DNA from 3 places in the Actinomadura sp. NPDC048394 genome. Region 3 is predicted to be linked to each of the others. Evidence: riboswitches for the same ligand, from Rfam matches in the RefSeq annotation. Region 3 holds a riboswitch; each other region holds the start of a gene.
The links. A riboswitch is a leader RNA that binds a small molecule or an ion and turns the genes downstream of it on or off. The one in region 3 is predicted to bind cobalamin.

Region 1 (7,148 bases), on a different contig from region 3:
CTGTCCGCCGGAGGAGGGGATTGCGATGAGCGGTGATCCGGTTCGCGGAACGGTCGCGTCCTGGGACGACGAGAGCGGCTGGGGAGTCCTCGTCTCGCCGGACGTCCCGGGCGAGGTCTGGGCGCACTTCTCCGCCGTCCGCACCGTGCCCGGCGGCTTCGCCTCCCTGGATCCCGGTGAGAGCGTGCTGTTCACCTGGGAGGAAGCCGAGCAGGACGGCTACGCCTACCGCGCGCTGGACGTGCGGCGGGCCGAGCGGGACTGAGGGCCCGGGCCGGCGGACCCGGCACGGCCGCCCGCCGCTCCCGGCGGACGGCGACCATTTCCGAAGGGAATGCCTGTCATGCGCATGCACACATTCGGCCGGACGGCCGTGATCTCCGGAACGGCTCTGGCAATGGCGCTCGGCGCCGCCTCGGCCGCGTCCGCGGCGGGCCGTCCGGGGCACCACGCCCCCGCGGCCGCGGCCCATTACTTCGTGTTCACCAAACGGCATCAGGGCTTCGCGCACCGGGACCGGATCGGCGCGTTCCACGCGCAGGTGAAGCTCACCGGACGGTACTCGCGGCAGTACCCGATGCCGTGGTCGTTCCAGATCACGAGCAGCAAGCTCCGGGCGATCGCGCGGGGCCGGGCGGTCTGCACCGCCACCGGGCTGAACGGCCACTACCACGACCGGCACGTGATCCCCGTCGGCTACGTGTGGCACTCCACGGTCAAGCCGCACCGGGTCCGCAAGGTCTACACCCTCTCGGGCACGTGCACGTTCCCGGTGCAGGTCGGCGGCAAGCCCGGACGGGCCTTCGTCGGGTTCGCCTTCCACTACGCGATCAACCCGGACGCGCGCGGCGTGAGCCCGAAGACGGCCGGCTCCGCGATCACCACCACGGTGCGCTTCGGCCGCTGACCCGGCCGCACATAACGGCGCCCGATGGCGCGCACCCGGGGACGGGCGCGCCATCGGGCGCTTCCACCGATCAGACGATCTTGTGAACCCAGCCGTAGGGGTCGGGGCGGGTGCCGTACTGGATGCCGACGAGCTCCTGCCGCAGCCGCATCGAGATCTCGCCGGGCTCGCCGTCCCCGATCGTCCACTCCCGGTCGTGGCCCCTGACCCGGCCGACCGGGCTGATGATCGCGGCGGTGCCGCAGCCGAACACCTCGGTGATCTCGCCGGACGCGCAGCCGGCCTGCCACTCGTCGATGCTGATCTTGCCCTCCTCGGCCGGGATGCCGAGGTCGGGGGCCAGCTTGAGCATCGAGTCGCGGGTGACGCCGGCGAGCAGCGTGCCGGTGAGCGCGGGGGTGAGCAGCCGGGCCTGCGAGCCGGACCCGTAGACGAACATCAGGTTCATCGAGCCGACCTCCTCGACCCAGCGGTGCTCCACCGCGTCGAGCCAGACGACCTGGTCGCAGCCCTGCTCGACGGCCTCGGCCTGGCCGGCGAACGACGCGGCGTAGTTGCCGCCGAACTTGGCCTCGCCGGTGCCGCCCGGCGCCGCGCGGGTGTAGTCCTGCGACAGCCACACCGAGACGGGCTTGATCCCGCACGGGTAGTACAGCCCGGACGGGGAGGCGATGACCATGAACAGGAACTCGTTCGCCGGGCTGTTCACGCCGAGCGCGCGGGTCGTGGCGAACATGAACGGCCGCAGGTAGAGGCTGTGGCCCTCGGTGTCGGGGACCCACTCCTTGTCGGTGCGGACGAGCAGCTCGACGGCGTCGACGAACAGCTGCTCGGGGATCTCCGGCATGGCCATCCGCTTGGCGGAGCGGTTCATCCGGGCCGCGTTCATGTACGGCCGGAAGGTGACGATCGAGCCGTCCGGCTGCTTGTAGGCCTTGAGGCCCTCGAACAGCTCCTGGGCGTAGTGGAACACCTGGCTGGCCGGGTCCATCGGGATCGGCCCGTAGGGTTCGAGCTTGGCGTCGTGCCAGCCGCGGTCCGCCGAGTACCGGACCGTGACCATGTGGTCGGTGAAGTACCGGCCGAAGCCCGGATCGGCCAGGACGCGCTCGCGCTCGGCGGCCGTCGCGGGCCGCTCGGTCAGCGTGATCTCGAAGTCCAGGGTGTCGCTCATCGCCGTTCGTCCTCTCCCGATCGCCGGTGCGGCTCCATTGCCGCTGCGGCGTCCTTAGTCCCTATTGTCGTACTTCGTTCCTCGACCCCACTCCTCGTACGCGGCGCATACGGAAAACCGGGCGCGCCGCGAGGCGCGCCCGGAGTGTCCCTGCTCGTAGCCGGAGAGGCGCGCCCTCAGCCCGATACTCGCTTGGCGATCGCGTCGCCGATCTGCGCGGTCGACCGCGTCCCGAGCGCGCCGCGCTCGGCCAGGTCGTCGGAGACGGCCTGCTCGACCCGGCGGGCCGCGTCGCCGGCGCCGATGTGGTCGAGCAGCATCGCGACCGACAGGATCGTGGCGGTCGGGTCGGCCTTGCCCTGCCCCGCGATGTCGGGGGCGCTGCCGTGCACCGGCTCGAACATCGACGGCGCCGTCCGGTCGGGGTTGACGTTCCCGGACGCGGCGAGCCCGATGCCGCCGGCGATCGCGGCGCCGATGTCGGTGATGATGTCGCCGAACAGGTTGTCGGTGACGACGACGTCGAACCGCTGCGGCTGGCCGACGAAGAACATGGTGGCCGCGTCGACATGGCAGTAGTCGGTGCTGACCTGCGGGTACTCCGCGCCGACCTGCTTCATCACGCGCTGGTAGAGATCACCGGCGAAGGTCAGGACGTTGTCCTTGTGGACCAGCGTCAGCCTCTTGCGCGGCCGCGACGCGGCGACCTCGAACGCGTACCGGACGACCCGCTCGACGCCGAACGCGGTGTTGACGCTCTCCTGCGTGGCGACCTCGTGCGGGGTGCCCTTGCGCAGGACGCCGCCGACGCCCGTGTAGGGGCCCTCGGTGCCCTCGCGGACGACGACCATGTCGATGTCGTCCGGCGTGACGTCGGCGAGGGGGGTCTTCACGCCCGGGAACAGCTTCACCGGGCGGAGGTTGACGTAGTGGTCGAGCTCGAACCGGGTCCGCAGCAGCAGCCCGCGCTCCAGCGTCCCGCTCGGGACGCTCGGGTCGCCGACGGCGCCGAGCAGGATGACGTCCTGGCCGCGCAGCTCCTCCAGCACCGAGTCGGGCAGCGTCTCCCCGGTCCGGTGCCAGCGGGCGGCGCCCAGGTCGTAGGAGGTCTGCTCGAACGCGAGGTCGCTGGACGGGGCGACGGCCTCGAGGACCTTCAGTCCCTCGGCGACCACCTCGGGGCCGATCCCGTCACCGGGGATGACGGCCAGACGAATGCTGCGGGAAGCCATGGGCGTACTGTACTGCAAACGTCTCACTGCTTGGGCGTTCGTCTCATATCCCGGTACGCGGGTCTCGCCGCCGGCGACCCGGCGTCACCTTTGTCACTTTTCGCGGGGTTGACGGGCCGGGTGGGAGAAGGGACGCTCTCCTCGACAAGTTCACATCGAGGCGACGGTGCGCAGGAACCTGGTGCGAATCCAGGACGGTCCCGCCACTGTGACCAGGGAGTCTCCCCCCACCGCACGACCACGGCCGGGCCACCGGCGGGAAGGTCGGCGGGAGACGGCGATCTGGGAGTCAGGACACTGACCCGTCGTCCTCCCGCAACCGGGGCGAGTGCACCCCGTGAGGAGAACCCCGACATGGCCGAGTCCGCCGTACCGTCCGCCACGTCCCCGCAGGCCGAGCCGTCCGCGGCGCCGCTGCGCCTGCCGATCCGCGACATCGTGCCGTGGGCGGTGCTCGCCGTCGTGCTGGCCGCGATCCTGATCTACTTCGTCGGCGCCGAGCAGGGCGCCACGTCGATCTTCGGCGGCACCTGGGTGCACGAGTTCACCCACGACGGCCGCCACCTCCTCGGCTTCCCCTGCCACTGAGTTCCACGCAAGCCCGGCCCAAGGGCCTCGCCTGGCGGCTCGGCCCTTGACCGTGCTTGGGCGAGCGCGAACTCGCTTCGCGAGCTTCCCGGTGGACTCGCCTCCGGCGTCGTCCACCGGTCAGATAGCGCGCTCGCGCGGTGGCCGGGGATTCCGATTCGAGGAGATGTCGATGAGAGCACTGCTGGTCCGCGGGATGCTCGCGGGCCTGGCGGCGGCCGCCCTGGCCCTGGTCGTCGCCTGGCTGTACGGGGAGCCGCAGGTCGGGCACGCGATCGCATTCGAGGAGGCGCGGGCGCACGCCGAGCACGCGGGGCACGAACCGGAGGTCGTCGGCCGGGGCGTGCAGAAGACGGCCGGGCTGATCACCGCGATGGCCGTGTACGGGGTGGCGCTCGGCGGCCTGTTCTCGATCGCGTTCGCCTTCGCGGCGGGACGGCTCGGACGGCTCGGCGCGCGCGCCACGGCCGCCCTGGTCGCCCTGGCCGGGTTCGTCGCGATCGAGCTGGTGCCGTTCCTGAAGTACCCCGCGACGCCCCCGGCGGTCGGCAACCCGGCGACCATCGGGAGCCGGACGGCGCTGTACTTCTGCATGATGGCGCTGGGCGTCCTGGCGACGACCGCGGCGGTGATCGTGTGCCGCCGCCTCGTCCCCCGGCTCGGGGCCTGGAACGCGATCACGGTCACCGCGGTCGGCTACGCCGTCCTGCTGGCCGTCGTGTACCGGCTCACGCCGAAGCCCGACGCGATCCCGGAGCACTTCCCGGCGACGGTCCTGTGGAACTTCCGGATCGCCTCTCTGGGCGTCCAGCTCGTCCTGTGGGCCACGATCGGGCTGCTGTTCGGGTACCTGACCGAGCGTTCGGTCGCGCGGCGGCGCGCCGCCGTCCTGGTCTGAGGGCCGCGGGCCGTCGTCACGGGCGCCTCCGTGGCGACGGCGCGGCGCGGCGCGGCGGGCGGCGCAGGCCGCAGTCGCCGCACATCTCGCCGCCGGGCGGGACGCGGTAGTACAGGCAGCAGTTGCGCCGGGTGAAGCCGTGCGGGCCCAGCGTCCCGGTCCCCGCCAGGGGCGGGCGGGACAGCAGTTCGCGGACGATCGCGGTGCGGGCGCCGTCCGGCGGGCCGACGTTCAGGCCGCCGGCGAGCGCCGATGCCGCGTTCCCCCACAGCAGGCCGTCCGCGAGGCTCGTGAAGGTCAGCATCGTCGCGCGCAGCGGCTCCAGCTGGCCCGTGACGACCTGGCCGTGGACGAGGTCGGCGGCTTCGGCGGCGCCGCCGGCGCGGTGCCCGCGCGGCTCGGCCAGCCAGAGCGCTACGGGGGCGCCCGGCGCCCACCGCCAGTGCAGGCCGGCCAGGTCGGGCACGACGCCCAGCGCCGCCGCCGCGACGACGGGCGACCAGAGGCGCGACGCGAGGCCCTGGAACAGGATGGACGCGGCGACGCGCCGCTCGCCGGTGCCGAGCCGCTCCGCGTAGAGGCCGGTGAGGCCCGCGAGGCGTTCCGGGTCGCGTTCGGGCAGCGGCCGCCACGTCGGATCGGCCTCCTCGGCCGGATCGGTGGAGATCGCGAAGTACGGCCCGAGGCGCCCGGCGGCGCTCAGCGCCTCCCTGACCTCCCCGGGCCCGGCGGGCATCGGCGACGGCATGGCGTTCACCCTGCCATGCCCGTCCCGGCGCACGGCCGCGAGGCCGCCGCAGGGCCGGGAGGGCGGGGCGCGCTAGCGGGAGGGGTGGCCGCCGTTGTCGCGGCGGTCCAGGGCCGTCTGCAGGGCGCGGGCCGCCTCCTCGGCGGCGTCGTCCGCGGGCACGGTGGTACGGGTGGTGTCGTTCATGATCGCTCCGAATCGCTGAGGCTGGGTGCCGGGGCCGCCGGGACGCGTGGTTCGCACGGGTCCGGGCGCGGGATCGGGCTGATGGCCGGGCGAAACCTCCGCAGCGGTGCCGGCCCGCCGATGTCAGGCCCCGCTGCGGCAGCGAAGGATTACCGCGAAACGCCGCATGATTACTTGCGACGGTACCCGCCGTTCCGGCGACTGTCCCGACCCGTGGCGTAAAATCTCAACATGTGAGACGTGACGGTGGGCAGGAACGCGACGGGCGGGGGCCCGGCCGAAGCCGGACACCCGCCCGTCACGGTCGCCCAGAGATCAGTCGAGGTCGACGCGGCGGCCCATGTCGGCGCCCACCTCGGCGGTGATCGCGTCCACGAGCTGCGGCGGGATGCCGGAGTCGACGGTCAGCGCGATCAGCGCCTTGCCGCCCTTGGCGTCCCGGCCGACCTGCATGCCGGCGATGTTGACCTCGGCGTCGCCGAGCAGCTTGCCGACGGCGCCGACGATGCCCGGGCGGTCCACGTAGGAGAAGAACGCCATGTGCGCGGTCGGCACCAGCTCCATGTTGTAGCCGTTGATCTCGATGATCCGCTCGGCGTGCTTCGGGCCGGTCAGCGTGCCGGACACCGACACCACCGCGCCGTCGGCCATCGTGCCGCGCACCTGCACCACGTTGCGCCAGTCGGGGCTGTCCTCGCTGGTGGTCAGGGTGACCTCGACGCCCCGGTCGCGGGCCAGCAGCGGCGCGTTGACGAACGTCACCGACTCCTCGACGACGTCGGAGAACACGCCCTTGAGCGCGGCCAGCTCCAGCACCTTGACGTCGTGCTCGGCGATCTCGCCGCGCACCACCACGTCCAGCCGGACCGGCACGCCGCCGGCGAGGGCGGTGAAGATCCGGCCGAGCTTCTCGGCGAGCGGCAGGCCCGGCTTGACGTCCTCGGCGACCGCGCCGCCCTGGACGTTCACCGCGTCCGGCACGAACTCGCCGGACAGCGCCAGCTTCACCGAGCGGGCGACCTGCGTGCCCGCCTTCTCCTGCGCCTCGTGGGTGCTGGCGCCGAGGTGCGGGGTGACGACCACGTTGTCGTGGTGGAACAGCGGGCTGTCGGTGCAGGGCTCGCTGCTGAACACGTCGATGCCGGCGCCGGCGACCCGGCCGTCCTTCAGCGCGAGGTCGAGCGCCTCCTCGTCGACGATCCCGCCGCGCGCGGCGTTGACGATCCGCACGCTCGGCTTGACCTGGTGCAGCTCGCGGTCGCCGATGAGGCCGAGGGTCTCGGGGGTCTTCGGCAGGTGGACGGTGATGAAGTCGCTCTGCTGGAGCAGCTCGTCGAGGGTGACGAGCTTCACGCCGAGCTGCGCCGCGCGGGCGGCCTGCACGTACGGGTCGAACGCGATCACGTTCATGTCGA
Region 2 (7,148 bases), on a different contig from region 3:
CATGTCCCCCCTGTGTGTACGGGAGTACCTGAACGGTCACCGTTGGGCGGTTCATCGCCTCGACCAGATGCTCCAGCTGGGCGCGCATCACCTCCGGGCCGCCGATGTGCCGGTGCAGCACGGCCTCGTCGAAGATGACCTGCAGGTGGGGAGCGGTGTCGCGGTCGAGCAGCGCCTGTCGGATCTTGCGGGCCGCGATGCGGCGCTCGATGTCCTCCTGCGCGGGCAGCAGCCGGCCCGCGGTGATCACGGCGCGGGAGTAGTCCTCGGTCTGCAGCAGCCCGTGGATGAGCTGCGGGTCCCAGGTGCGGATGTGCGACGCCTCGTCCTCCAGCGCGACGTAGCTGCCCGCGAAGACGTCCTGGTAGGCGGTCCACCAGCCGCGCTGCCCGGCCTGCCTGGCCAGCGTGATCAGCGCGTCGCGGTCGGGGCTCGGAACGCCGTACAGGTCGAGGATGTCGGCGATGTCGCCGGGGCGCGGCCGGGTCTGGCTGGTCTCCAGCCGGGAGACGGTGGCCCGGGACCAGTCGAGGCGGTCCGCCACCTCCTGCAGGGTGAGTCCCTGCTCCTCGCGCAGCTTGCGGAGCTCCCGCGCCAGACGGCGGCCACGAACGGTGGGGCGGTAGGTCATGGGAGCGAAGTCTCGCCGCTCTCGGGCCGCGCCACAACGCGATTGGCGAACCCGGCACGAAGGGCAGGGCAATTCCATGAAGCCGCTTGCGTACGTGAGAATCTCACGAGACGCTTGAATGCGTGACTGCTCGGGGACCGAACGTGACGGCGACCGGACCGCGCGCCCGGGCAGGCGGCCCGCGGGAGGCACTCGTGAAGACCCCGCCCGAGACCACCGACGCGAGCCCGCGCGCGACGCGGCACACCGCCGGGCCGCGCGCCGGGCACGACCGGACGGCCGCCGCCCCGGCCGCTCCCGGCCTGGCGGCGCCGCCGGGCGCCCCCTCCGACCCGGTGGCCGACCTCGCCGCCGACACCATGGCCGACGCGATGGCCGCGGGCGCCGCGCGCGGACCGGCCGGCGCCAGGCCGGGCTGGGTGTGGGCGCTGCCCGGCGGCCCCGGCTGCGCGAGCCACGCCCGCCGCGTGCTGCGCGACGCGCTCGCCTCGCTCGGCGTGCGGGACGAGGTGATCGGCGACGCCCAGCTCATGGTGAGCGAGCTGGCCACCAACGCCCACCAGCACGCCGGCGACCACGGCCCGCACGAGCTGTGGCTCTACCTCGGCGACCCGGCCGCCGGCCCGGAGCCCCGCCCGTCCGGCGACCCCGGCGGCCCGTCCGGCGGCCCGTCCGACCGGCCCGGGGCTCTGGCCGGCGGCGAGGTGCGGTGCGCGGTCTTCGACGCCTACGCCGAGGCGGCGCTGCCCGGCTACTCGTGGACGTCGGGGGACTGCGGGCGCGGGCTCAGCATCGTCCGGGAGCTGTCGTGCGGGCGCTGGGGCATGCTGCGGACGCTGTCACGGCTCGGCCCGGGCGTCCGCGGCAAGGCCGTCTGGTTCGCCGTCCCGGTGCGCGGCGGAGTGCAGCAGCCGGTTCCCGGCCTCTAGGCGCTCCCCGCTCGCCGGCCCGGGCTCCGCGTCCCGGGCCTCCAGCGCGGGGGCGATGTCGGTGACCATCGACAGCAGCGACCTGGTCAGCAGCGTCTGCACCTGCGCGCGGTCGAGGGTCCGCTCCTGGAGCCACTGCCGCGTCGCCGCGTCCGCGAGCCCGGAGTAGACGCGCAGGACGGCCCGCAGCGTGCCGGTCGGCGCGGGCACCCGCAGGACGGCGAGCATGTGCTCGACCGTCCGGTCGCGGAACCGGTTGACGATGTCCAGCAGCTCCGGGTCCTGCCCGAAGCCCTCCGCGTCCAGCGCCGCGAACCAGGTGGTGGCGTTCCGCTCGGCGGTGTCCAGGAACAGGTTCACGCACAGTTCGACGGTCTCGGGCAGCGTCATCCGCTCGTCCGGCGGCGGCGCCTGCACCGCCGCGGTGGCGGTCAGGCCCTGGACGACCTTGAGGAACAGCTCGCGCTTGGTGCCGAAGTAGTAGTGGATGAGCCCGCGCTGGACGCCGGCCTCCCGGGCGATCGCCGCCGTGGCGACCTCCGCGTACGGCAGTTCGGTGAACATGCGGCGCGCGACGTCGAGGATCTGGTCGCGCCGCTCGTCGCGCGGCAGGCGCTGATAGCGGGCCTTCGGGGTCCTGGTGGCGCCCGGGCGCGGCGTCGCGGCTCCGGCGGCCTCGCCGCGCGGGGCTGCGCGTCGCTCCATACCGACCAGTAGACCATTCTCATTGGCGTATCGCCAACATTGACCATCACTCCGCCGATAGACCGCCGGGTCGAGCGCGCCCGGCCGGTGTGCGATCCTGGGCGGGCGACGGACGCGGAGGAACCCGGTGCGAATCCGGGGCTGTCCCGCAACTGTGACCAGGGGAGCGCCCCCTCGACGCGGCCACGGCACGCGGTGCTGGAAGGCCGAGGGAGCGCGGTGATCCGGGAGCCAGGAGACTCCGGCCGTCGGACAGGCACCGCCACGGGCGTGGACACCCGAGGAAGGATGACGACACGTGCGACCCGCGTCGAAGACGGGCGCCGGCCGGCCGGAGCGGCGCGCCCGCGCGCGCTACCCCTTCTCCGCCGTCGTCGGGATGGACGATCTCAAGCTCGCCCTGCTGATCAACGCCGTGTCGCCGGGCGTCGGCGGCGTGCTGGTGCGCGGCGAGAAGGGCACCGCGAAGTCGACGATCGTGCGCGCGCTGGCCGGGCTGCTGCCGCCGGTGCCGGTCGTGCCGGGCTGCCGGTTCTCCTGCGATCCCGCCGACCCCGACCCGTCCTGCCCGGACGGCCCGGACGGCCCGCACGCCGCGGGCGGCGCTGAGGCGCGGGCAGCGCGGCTGGTGGAGCTGCCGGTGGGCGCGTCCGAGGACCGGCTCACCGGCTCGCTGGACATCGAGCGCGCGCTCACCGAGGGCGTGAAGGCGTTCGAGCCGGGCCTGCTCGCGGCGGCGCACCGCGGCGTGCTGTACGTCGACGAGGTCAACCTCCTCCATGACCACCTGGTCGACCTGCTGCTGGACGCGGCGGCCATGGGCGAGTCGTACGTGGAGCGCGAGGGCGTGTCGGTCCGGCACGCGGCGCGGTTCCTGCTGGTCGGGACGATGAACCCGGAGGAGGGCGAGCTGCGCCCGCAGCTGCTGGACCGGTTCGGGCTGACCGTCGAGGTCGCCGCGACCCGCGACCCGGCCGAGCGCGCCGAGGTCGTCCGGCGGCGGCTGCGGTTCGAGGACGACCCGGACGGCTTCGCCGCGGCCTTCGCCGAGGACGAGGCCGACCTGGCCAACCGGATCGCCGCCGCCCGCGACCGGCTGCCCGCCGTGGAGCTGACCGACGCCGCGCTCCGCCAGATCACCGCCGTATGCGCGTCGTTCGAGGTCGACGGCCTGCGCGCCGACCTGGTGACGGCCCGCGCGGCGATCGCGCTGGCCGCCTGGCACGGCCGCGACGCGGTGACGGCCGACGACGTGCGGACGGCGGCGCGGCTCGCGCTGCCGCACCGGCGCCGCCGCGACCCGTTCGACGCGCCCGGCCTGGACCGGCAGAAGCTCGACGAGGTCCTCGACGAGCACGGCGACGATCCGGAACCGCCGCCCGACGACCCGGGGCCTTCCGACGACGGGCCCGGCGGACCGGACGGGGGAGGCGGCGGCCTTCCCGACGGCCCCGAACAGGACGCGTCCGTCCCGCCTCCTGCCGTCCCGCCGCAGGCGGAACAGTCGGAGCCGTCCGTGGAGAGCGGCGGCCCGGGGCGTTCGGGTGAGAGCGAGCCCGCGCCCGCGGACGCCGCCTACAAGCCGCGCCTTTTCACCGTCCCCGGGCTGGGCGACGGTGCGCCGGGACGGCGTTCCAAGGCGCGCAGCCCGTACGGGCGCGTCTCGGGTGCCCGGCCGGGCGCGCGCGGGCTGCACCTAACGGCGACGCTCCGCGCGGCGGCACCGCACCAGCGCGCGCGGGGACGTACCGGTTCCGGTCTGGTCGTCCAACCCGAAGACCTGCGCGAAGCGGTCCGCGACGGGCGGGAAGGCAATCTCGTCCTGTTCGTGGTGGACGCCAGCGGGTCGATGGCGGCGCGCAAGCGGATGCGCGCGGTGAAGGGCGCCGTCCTGAGCCTCCTTCTCGACGCCTACCAGCGGCGCGACAAGGTCGGCCTCATCACCTTCCGGGGGAGGGACGCCGACCTGGCGCTGCCGCCCACGTCGTCGGTGGAGGCCGGGGCGCGCCGCCTCGACGCGCTGCCGACCGGAGGCCGCACGCCCCTGTCCGCGGGGCTGATGCGCGCGGCGGAGGTGCTGCGGGTCGAGCGGCTGCGCGACCCGGCCCGGCGCCCGCTGCTGGTCGTGGTGACCGACGGCCGCGCCACCCACGGCCCCGACCCGTCGCGGGCGGCCGGGCTGCTCGCCGGCGTCGCGTCCGTGGTCGTCGACTGCGAGTCCGGGCCGGTGCGGCTCGGCCTCGCCGCCGCGCTCGGCGCCCGGCTCGGCGCCGAGGTCGTCCGGCTCGACCGCCTCGCCGCCGACGCGCTCGCCGGCGTCGTCCGCGACGCGCGCGGCGGCGCGCGGAACGTCGCGTGACCGCCGGGCGGTCCGCCGCAGATCCAGCAAGCGCAGATCCAGGAAGCAGGGGCTGAGATGCCGCAGGGCAAGCCGGAGTACGTGCCGGACGACGGGCTCACCACCAGGCAGCGCCGCAACCGGCCGCTGGTGATGGTGCACACCGGGCCGGGCAAGGGGAAGTCGACGGCCGCGTTCGGGCTCGCGCTCCGGGCCTGGAACCAGGGCTGGCCGATCGGGGTGTTCCAGTTCGTCAAGTCGGCGAAGTGGCGGATCGGCGAGGAGAACGCGCTGCTCGCGCTCGGCCGCCTGCACGAGCAGACCGGCGAAGGGGGGCCGGTGTTCTGGAACAAGATGGGCGAGGGCTGGTCGTGGATCCAGCGGCCCGGCACCGAGGCCGACCACGAGGCCGACGCCCGCGAGGGCTGGGAGCAGATCAAGCGCGACCTGGCCGCCGAGACGTACCGCCTCTACGTCCTGGACGAGTTCACCTACCCGATGAAGTGGGGCTGGGTCGACGTCGACGACGTCGTGGCCACGCTGGCGGACCGTCCCGGCAACCAGCACGTGGTGATCACCGGCCGGGACGCCGACCCGCGCCTCATCGAGGCCGCCGACCTGGTCACGGAGATGGGCAAGGTGCGGCACCCGATGGACAGCGGCCAGAAGGGGCAGAAGGGCATCGAGTGGTGACCGTCCCGCGGCTCGTCGTCGCGGCGCCCTCGTCGGGCAGCGGCAAGACGACCGTGGCGACCGGGCTGATGGCCGCGTTCGCGATGCGCGGCCTGCAGGTGTCACCGCACAAGGTGGGCCCGGACTACATCGACCCCGGCTACCACGCGCTCGCGACGGGCCGCCCCGGCCGGAACCTGGATCCCTGGCTGACGTCCGAGGACCTGGTCGTGCCGCTGTTCCTGCACGGCGCGGAGGGCGCGGACATAGCCGTCGTCGAGGGCGTCATGGGCCTGTACGACGGTGCGGCCGGGCTCGGGCCGTCCGCCTCGGCCGGGGGAGGGGACTACGCGTCCACGGCGCATGTCGCGACGCTCCTGGACGCGCCGGTCGTGCTGGTCGTGGACGCGTCCGCCGCCGCGGGACGGTCCGTCGCGGCGCTCGTCCACGGGTTCCGGTCGTTCGGGACGGTCCGCGTCGGCGGCGTCATCCTGAACCGGCTCGGTTCCGACGGCCACGAGCGCATGTGCCGCGAGGCCGTCGAGGAACTCGGGCTGCCGGTTCTGGGCGCGCTGCGCCGCACCGACGACGCCGCGACGCCGTCCCGGCACCTCGGGCTCATACCGGCGGCCGAACGCAGCGCGGAAGCGGTGGACACCGTCCGGCGGCTGGGCGAACTCGTCGCGGCGTCATGCGACCTCGACGCCCTCCTAGCGCTGGCCCGGGAGGCGCCGGAGCTGGACGCCGCGCCGTGGGATCCGTCCGAGGCCGTACCGGAGAAACATGCCGGACGTCCCCGCATCGCGGTGGCGGGCGGTCCCGCCTTCACGTTCGGCTATGCGGAGAACGAGGAACTGCTCGAAGCGGCGGGCGCGGAGGTCGTGCGGTTCGATCCGTTGCAGGACGAGGGCCTGCCCGAAGGGACGCGCGGAGTCGTCGTCGGCGGCGGGTTCCCCGAGGTGTACGCGGCGCAGCTGTCGTCCAACGAGCCGCTGCGCGAGGAACTGGCGGCGTTCGCTGAGACGTCCCGACCCGTGTACGCCGAGTGCGCAGGACTCCTATACCTCGCGGAGGAACTCGACGGCGCGCCCATGTGCGGTGTGCTGAATGGCGCGAGAGCGGCCATGGCCCCGCGGCTGACGCTGGGTTATCGTGCCGCGGTGGCGGTGGCCGACTCGGTCGTCGCGCGCGCGGGCGAACGGGTGCACGGGCACGAGTTCCACCGCACGGTGACGGTCCCCGACCGTGGGGAGACCGCCGCCTGGCAGTGGTCCGCGTCCGGTCCGGTGGGCTTCGTGCGGGGCGACTGCGTCGCGTCGTACCTCCACGTGCACTGGGCCGGATCGCCCTGGTTCGCCAGCCGGATGGTCGCGGCCTGCCTGTGACGGCCCCGCCTGCGGGCATGGCGGGGATGCGGGTGGAGGGAGAGGTGTGGACGTCTTCACCGGGAGCGTGCGCCTGGAGGCCGGGCGCCTCGTCCTGCGCCCGTTCGGGCTCGACGACGCACCCGACCTGATCGAGGTGATCCGCGCGGGCGAGGACTTCCTCCCGCCGAACTTCCCTGACGCGCTGGAGGCCGAGCCGCTCGCCTGGTTCCTGCGCGAGGGCGTCCACAAGGTGCACCGCTTCGGCCTCGGCATCCACTTGGCCGTGACCGACCGCGAGACGGGTGGCCTTATCGGCACCATCGGCCTGTTCAAAGTCGACTGGGCGCAACTGACCTGCGAGGTCGGATACGGGGTGCGGTCAAGCGCGCGCGGGCGGGGGTACGCCACGGAGGCTCTCACGCTCGTCTCGAACTGGGCGCTGCGGGACTGCGGGCTGTTCCGTATCGAACTGCGCGCCCTCACCAGCAACCACGCCTCGATCCGGG
Region 3 (7,148 bases):
GTCGCCCTCGCACAGCACGACGACGTCGCGTCCGGCGTCGAGGTGCTCGGCGAGCCGTGCCGCGCACCGCTCGTAGAACTCCTCCAGCACGGCGCGGTAGTCGTCGGTCCTCTCGGTGGTGACCGGGTAGATCAGCGCTTCCTCGATCTGCCCTTCGCGCAGGTGGGGGGCCGCGATGCGGCGGGCGATGCTGCGCCCGTGCCGCGCCGCGTGGTGCACGACCACGTCCGCGGACTCCACGAGCCGGGCCGCCTTCACCGTGATCAGTTCCGGGTCGCCGGGGCCGAGCCCCACCCCGTACAGGTGTCCGGTCATCACTCTTCCTCGCTGGCGATGGCGTTGATCGCGGCGGCGGTCATCGCGCTGCCGCCGCGCCGCCCGCGCACCACCAGGTACGGCAGGCCGGACGCGGCGAGCGCGTCCTTGGACTCGGCCGCGCCGATGAACCCGACCGGGATCCCGAGCACGGCGGCGGGCCGGGGCGCGCCGTCCGCGACCATCTCCAGCAGCCGGAACAGCGCGGTCGGCGCGTTGCCGATCGCGACGACGGAGCCGCCGAGCCGGTCCCGCCACAGCTCCAGCGCGGCGGCGCTGCGGGTGGTGCCGAGTTTCTCCGCGAGCGCGGGCACGCGGGGGTCGGCGAGCGTGCAGACCACGTCGTTGCCCGCCGGGAGGCGCCGGCGGGTGACGCCCGCCGCGACCATCTGCGCGTCGCACAGGATCGGGCGCCCGGCCAGCAGCGCCTCGCGGGCCGCCGCGACGACGCCGGGCGCGTGGTCCAGGTCGCGGACCAGGTCGGTCATCCCGCACGAGTGGATCATGCGGACGGCGACCCGGGCGACGTCGTCCGGCAGCCCCGCGAGGTCCGCCTCCGCCCTGATGGTCGCGAACGACCGCCGGTAGATCTCCGCGCCGTCGCGGACGTAGTCGATCACTCGCTCCTCCGTGTCGTGGCGGCGGCCGCCGCCGTCGCCGTCAGGTCGTGCGGCCGGGCGCGGACCTCGCCGCCGAGCCGCACCTCGTAGCCGCCGGGGACGGCCACGACCGCGACGTGCCGGTCGGCGGGCCGCCCGCACTGCCGCTCGCAGCCCGACCAGTGCACCGGCAGGCCGCCGCCGGCGCGGCGGGCGCGGGCCGCGTCCGCGCGCACGTCGGTGAGCGACTTCGCGCAGCCGGGACGGCCCGCGCAGGACGTCAGCCCCGCCCAGTCGGGTCCGGTGACCAGGCCAGGGAAGTGTGACATGTCCGCGACGCCGGGAATGACGACGCCCCGCCACGGAGTGACAATGATCTCCCCGGCGGCGCCCAGCCCGGCCGGGTCGAGGCGGCCGAGCGGGACCAGCCCGGAGAACGCCGTCCGCCCGTCCCGCTGCGGGATCGCGCCGAGCGGCGTCCTGCGCGGGGTCGCGGGAACCGGCACGGGCTCCGCCCGGTCCCCCGCCAGCGGAAGGTCGCGGCCGAGTTCGGCGAGCCGCCATTCGCTCGTCCGGACGCGCAGGAACGCGCGGGCGGCGTCCAGCGCGAGCGCGGCGGCGTCCTCGGGACGGGCCCGCAGGCCGCTGTCCTTTCCGGCGAGGACCAGCGCGAACGCGTCCGGCGCCACCGCGTACAGGCCGACGTCGGCGCGCAGCGCGATGACGTCGCCGCGCCCGTCGTCGACCGCGAACAGGAACCGGCCGGGGAGGCCGGCGAGCTCCGGGTCGGCGCAGAGGCCCGCGTCCAGCGCCGCCACGACCGGCCGGGCGTCCAGCAGCCCGTCTCCGTCGCGTCCGGTCAGCACGCTGCCGAGGATGTTGCGGACGCGTTCGTGCGTCGCGGACGGCAGCAGCCCGGCCTCGCGAAGCCGCTCGCCCAGCTCGGTCTCGGCCCCGTCGGCGAGCCCCCTGATCTGCAGGTTCGCACGCGATGTCAGTTCGAGGAAGCCGTCGCCCAGCTCGCGCGAGGCGGCGGCGAGCGCGTCGAGCTGCGCCCGCGCGAGCGCGCCGCCGGGCAGCCGGACGCGCGCCAGCCCCCCATCGGCGGCGGCATGCACCCGCAGGGCCCCCGGACACCGGTCCGGCTCCGAACGCGAAGACGACGACACGGCCGGAACTCTAACCCGGACCGGGGAACGCGACCGCTCAGTAGGCCATCGCCGAGCCGCAGTGCCCGAACCCCGCGAAGGTCGTCTGGAACGCGCCGTCGACGGCCCTGCCGAACGCGTCCAGGCCGTTCAAGCAGGCATAACGCGGTTCCCCGCTCGAAACGAGGCCGATCGCGACGCCCTCGCCCGGCTTCCGCGAGATCGTCTGGGTGACCCGCATCGGCCTCCCTTCGGTGAAGGCGAACAGGACGACGGCGTCCGGCCGGCGCATGAGCCCGTATCCGGTCCGGCCGTCCGGGCTCATGGTGGCGGACGAGACCGCCCCCGGACCGCCCGGCGCGCGGAACAGGACCCGCCCCTCGCGCAGGCCGGACCCGCCTTCGCGGGTGTCGGTCGCGCGGACGGTCACGTTCCGGACGGCGGCGTCCTGCCCGGCCCCGGGGACGACGTCGCCGGTGGCGTAGCCGAGCGTCCGCCCGTCGCGGGCCCAGACGATCTCGCCGATGACCGAGGGCCCGGCCGCGCTCCAGGTGCGGCGGCTCCCCGTCGCGGTGTCCAGCACGGTCAGCGCGGCACGTGGCGGGCTCGCGGCGGCCAAACTGTGCGGCGCGCAGGGGGCGGTCGTGTAGGCGAGCCGGTCGCCTCGGCGGTTCATCGCGAGGCCGGCGACCAGCGCGGGCGTGGTGCCGCCGCGCAGCGGCGCGAGCCCGGTCACGTGGCCGTCACCGGTCAGCCGGAACCGGAAGAGGCGCGTCTCGCACGGGTCGCTCCGGGACGCCGCGACGACGAAACTCCCGCCCGGCCCGGCGAGGATCTCCTGTACCTCACCCGCGGAGTCCGGCGGCCGCACCGTGTCGACGACGCGCCCGGGCCCGTTCACGGTGGGCGGCGTGCGCACCTCGATCCACGGCCCCTGCCGTCCCGCGCTGAGCATGAAGCGCGGTGCCTGGTAGCCGAAACGCCCTGCCGTCTGCGGGGTCTCTCCGCCCACCGTCGCACCGACCGTGGCGATGGAGGCGGCGACCAGGACCGCCAGCCCGGCGGGCGCCGCCCAGCGCTGGAACCGCCACGAGACCGGCTCGCTCTCCCGTCGCATCGGAAGATCGTCCCACGGTGCTCCCCCGGGCGCGCCGGGCCGGAAGGAATCGGGTTAGGGTGTGGGCGGCGGCAAGGGAGGAAGCCGGTGCGAATCCGGCGCGGTCCCGCCACTGTCACCGGGGAGCGGACCCCACCGAAGGCCACCGCGCGAGCGGGAAGGCCGGGGCGAGCGCCGATCCGGGAGCCAGGAGACTCCGTGCCGCCGCTGTCTTGACCTGCGATTCGGGGCGAGGACCCCGGGTGAGGACGCGATCCGCGTGATCCTGCTGCTGTCCACCTCGGACACCGACCTGCTCAGTGCGCGCGCGAGCGGCGCCGGCTTCCGGCTCGCCAACCCGGCCCGCACGTCCGTGGACGACCTGCCCGCCCTCGTGGACGGCACCGACCTGGTGGTCGTGCGGCTGCTCGGCGGCCGGCGCGCGTGGGAGGAGGGCCTCGACGCGCTGCTCGCGGGGCCGCGTCCCGTGGTGGTGCTCAGCGGCGAGCAGGCACCGGACGCCGAGCTGATGGAGCTGTCGACCGTCCCCGCCGGGGTGAGCGCCGAGGCGCACGCCTACCTGGCGCACGGCGGTCCCGGCAACCTCGCCGAGCTGTTCGCCTTCCTGTCCGACACGGTGCTGCTCACCGGGTTCGGGTTCGCTCCCCCGGCGCCCACCCCGACCTGGGGCGTGCTGGAGCGCGAGCGCCGGTCGGGCGAGGGGCCGGTCGTCGGCGTCCTGTACTACCGCGCCCATCACCTCGCCGGGAACACCGCGTTCGTCGAGGCGCTGTGCCGGCAGATCGAGGCGAAGGGCGGGCAGGCGCTCCCGGTGTTCTGCGCGTCGCTGCGCACCGCCGAGAAGGAACTCCTGGACACGCTCGGACGGGCCGACGCGCTGGTCGTCACCGTGCTCGCGGCGGGCGGTACGAAGCCGGCGTTCGCGGGCGCGGGCGGCGACGACGAGGCGTGGGACGTGGGCGCGCTCGCCGGGCTGGACGTCCCGATCCTGCAAGGGCTGTGCCTGACCAGCGAGCGCGCGGCGTGGGAGGCCAACGACGACGGCCTGTCGCCGCTGGACACCGCGACGCAGGTGGCGGTGCCGGAGTTCGACGGCCGGATCATCACGGTGCCGTTCTCGTTCAAGGAGACCGACGAGGACGGCCTCAGCGTCTACGTCGCCGATTCGGAGCGCGCCGCGCGGGTCGCCGGGATCGCCGTCCGGCACGCGCGGCTGCGGCACGTCCCGGCGCAGGACAAGCGGGTCGCGCTGATGCTGTCGGCGTATCCGACCAAGCACGCGCGGATCGGCAACGCGGTCGGGCTCGACACCCCGGCCAGCGTCGTGAAGCTGCTCGCCGAGATGCGCGAGCGCGGCTACGACGTCGGCGGCGAACTGCCCGCCGAGGGCGACGCGCTGATGCACGCGCTCATCGCGGCGGGCGGGCAGGACCCCGACTGGCTGACCGAGGCGCAGCTCACCGGCAACCCCGTCCGCATCCCGGCGGCGCGGTACAAGGCCTGGTACGCGACGCTCCCGCAGGACCTGCGCGACGGCATCGAGCGGCACTGGGGCCCGCCGCCCGGCGAGCTGTTCGTGGACGACTCCCAAGACCCGGACGGCGAGATCGTGCTCGCCGCGCTGCGGTCCGGGAACGTCGTCGTGATGGTGCAGCCGCCGCGCGGGTTCGGCGAGAACCCCGTCGCGATCTACCACGACCCGGACCTTCCGCCGAGCCACCACTACCTGGCGGCGTACCGGTGGGTCGCGGACGAGTTCGGCGCGGACGCGATCGTCCACGTCGGCAAGCACGGGAACCTGGAGTGGCTGCCCGGCAAGTCCGCCGGGATGTCGGCGTCCTGCGGGCCGGACGCGGCGGTCGGGGACCTGCCGCTCGTCTACCCGTTCCTGGTGAACGACCCGGGCGAGGGTACGCAGGCCAAGCGGCGCGCGCACGCCACGCTCGTCGACCACCTGATCCCGCCGATGGCGCGGGCGGAGAGCTACGGCGACATCGCGCGGCTGGAGCAGCTCCTCGACGAGCACGCGAACATCGCGGCGCTCGACCCGGCGAAGCTGCCCGCGATCCGCGCGCAGATCTGGACCCTCATCCAGGCCGCCCGCCTGGACCACGACCTCGGCTTGGACGACCGTCCGCACGACGCCGAGTTCGACGACTTCCTGCTGCACGTGGACGGCTGGCTGTGCGAGGTGAAGGACGTCCAGATCCGCGACGGCCTGCACGTCCTCGGCGCCGCCCCGGCCGGGGAGACGCGCGTCGACCTGGTGCTGGCGATGCTGCGGGCGCGGCAGATGTGGGGCGGTTCGGTGACGCTGCCCGGCCTGCGCGAGGCGCTCGGCCTGAAGGAGGACGGCGGCTCCCGGAACGAGGTCGACGCCGTCGAGGAGCGGGCGCGCGCGCTGGTCACCGCGATGGAGGAGCGCGGCTGGGACCCGTCCGCCGCGTCCGACGTCGCGGACGGGCAGGTCGCCGACATCCTCCGGTTCGCCGCGACGGAGATCGTCCCGCGACTGGAGAGGACCAGCGACGAGATCGGCATGGTGCTGCACGCCCTCGACGGCGGGTACGTGCCGGCCGGGCCGAGCGGGTCGCCGCTGCGCGGCCTGATCAACGTGCTGCCGACCGGCCGGAACTTCTACTCCGTCGACCCGAAGGCCGTCCCGTCCCGGCTCGCCTACGACACCGGCCGCGCGATGGCCGACTCGCTGCTGGACCGGTACCGCGAGGACACCGGCGAGTGGCCGCGCTCGGTCGGCCTGTCGGTGTGGGGCACCAGCGCGATGCGCACGTCCGGCGACGACATCGCCGAGGTGCTGGCGCTGCTCGGCGTCCGCCCGGTGTGGGACGAGGCGTCCCGCCGCGTCACCGGCCTGGAGCCGGTGCCGCTCGGCGAGCTCGGCCGCCCGCGCATCGACGTCACGATCCGGATCAGCGGGTTCTTCCGCGACGCGTTCCCGCACGCCGTCGCGATGCTCGACGACGCCGTGCGGATCGCGGCGGACCAGGACGAGCCCGACGAGATGAACTTCGTCCGCGCGCACGTCCGGGCGGACACGGCGGCGCACGGCGACGAGCGGCGGGCGACGCTGCGGGTGTTCGGGTCGCGGCCCGGCGCGTACGGGGCCGGGATCCTGCCGCTGATCGACAGCCGGAACTGGCGCGACGACTCCGACCTCGCCGAGGTGTACGCGGTGTGGGGCGGCTACGCCTACGGGCGCGGGCTGGACGGCGTCCCGGCGCGCGGCGACATGGAGAACGCCTACCGGCGGATCAGCGTCGCCGCGAAGAACACCGACACGCGCGAGCACGACATCGCCGACTCCGACGACTACTTCCAGTACCACGGCGGCATGATCGCGACCGTGCGGGCGCTGACCGGCAGGGCGCCGAAGGCCTACATCGGCGACAGCACCCGTCCGGACGCCGTCCGCACCCGCACGCTCGACGAGGAGACGTCCCGCGTCTTCCGCGCCCGCGTCGTCAACCCGCGCTGGCTCGCGGCGATGCGGCGGCACGGCTACAAGGGCGCGTTCGAGCTGGCCGCGACCGTCGACTACCTGTTCGGCTACGACGCGACCGCCGGGGTCGTCGCCGACTGGATGTACGAGAAGCTCGCGCAGACGTACGCGCTGGACGCCGAGAACCAGGCGTTCTTCAACGAGTCGAACCCGTGGGCGCTGCACGGCATCACCGAACGCCTCCTCGAAGCCGCCGACCGCGGCATGTGGGAGCACCCGGAGCAGGAGACCCTCGACGCGTTGAAGCGCCTCTACCTCGAAGTCGAAGGCGACCTGGAGGACTCCGACTGAGCCGCTGGCTCCCCGAGGAGTCGTGCGGCCAGGGCGCGCAGTTCGCGGTCCTCGGCGAAGGCCCGCCATCCGCTGTTGACGTGATGCCGGCGGTCCGAGTCCAGGATCTCGCGCAACGCCCAGCGCACCTGCGAAGGTGCGGGGCCCATGGCGGCGAG

Region 1: another riboswitch for cobalamin. It lies ahead of AB0C78_RS38500 (CbtB domain-containing protein); the one in region 3 lies ahead of cobN (cobaltochelatase subunit CobN).
Region 2: another riboswitch for cobalamin. It lies ahead of AB0C78_RS33770 (putative cobaltochelatase); the one in region 3 lies ahead of cobN (cobaltochelatase subunit CobN).

Annotation. Positions count from the first base shown of each region.
Region 1 is NZ_JBEZJL010000072.1:2,290-9,437, forward strand. Features, by position in the region: gene AB0C78_RS38480 (cold shock domain-containing protein) at 26-265, shown strand; gene AB0C78_RS38485 (hypothetical protein) at 344-907, shown strand; gene AB0C78_RS38490 (branched-chain amino acid aminotransferase) at 978-2,081, opposite strand; gene AB0C78_RS38495 (3-isopropylmalate dehydrogenase) at 2,258-3,313, opposite strand; cobalamin riboswitch at 3,443-3,634, shown strand; gene AB0C78_RS38500 (CbtB domain-containing protein) at 3,668-3,901, shown strand; gene AB0C78_RS38505 (CbtA family protein) at 4,074-4,799, shown strand; gene AB0C78_RS38510 ((2Fe-2S)-binding protein) at 4,816-5,547, opposite strand; gene serA (phosphoglycerate dehydrogenase) at 6,049-7,148, opposite strand, start outside.
Region 2 is NZ_JBEZJL010000055.1:63,590-70,737, reverse strand. Features, by position in the region: gene AB0C78_RS33785 (helix-turn-helix transcriptional regulator) at 1-631, opposite strand, end outside; gene AB0C78_RS33780 (ATP-binding protein) at 826-1,560, shown strand; gene AB0C78_RS33775 (helix-turn-helix domain-containing protein) at 1,471-2,265, opposite strand; cobalamin riboswitch at 2,383-2,507, shown strand; gene AB0C78_RS33770 (putative cobaltochelatase) at 2,564-4,624, shown strand; gene cobO (cob(I)yrinic acid a,c-diamide adenosyltransferase) at 4,682-5,296, shown strand; gene AB0C78_RS33760 (cobyrinate a,c-diamide synthase) at 5,290-6,660, shown strand; gene AB0C78_RS33755 (GNAT family N-acetyltransferase) at 6,707-7,148, shown strand, end outside.
Region 3 is NZ_JBEZJL010000078.1:12,516-19,663, reverse strand. Features, by position in the region: gene cobJ (precorrin-3B C(17)-methyltransferase) at 1-315, opposite strand, end outside; gene AB0C78_RS40095 (precorrin-8X methylmutase) at 315-935, opposite strand; gene AB0C78_RS40090 (precorrin-3B synthase) at 932-2,083, opposite strand; gene AB0C78_RS40085 (hypothetical protein) at 2,121-3,179, opposite strand; cobalamin riboswitch at 3,257-3,376, shown strand; gene cobN (cobaltochelatase subunit CobN) at 3,433-6,990, shown strand; gene AB0C78_RS40075 (hypothetical protein) at 6,951-7,148, opposite strand, start outside.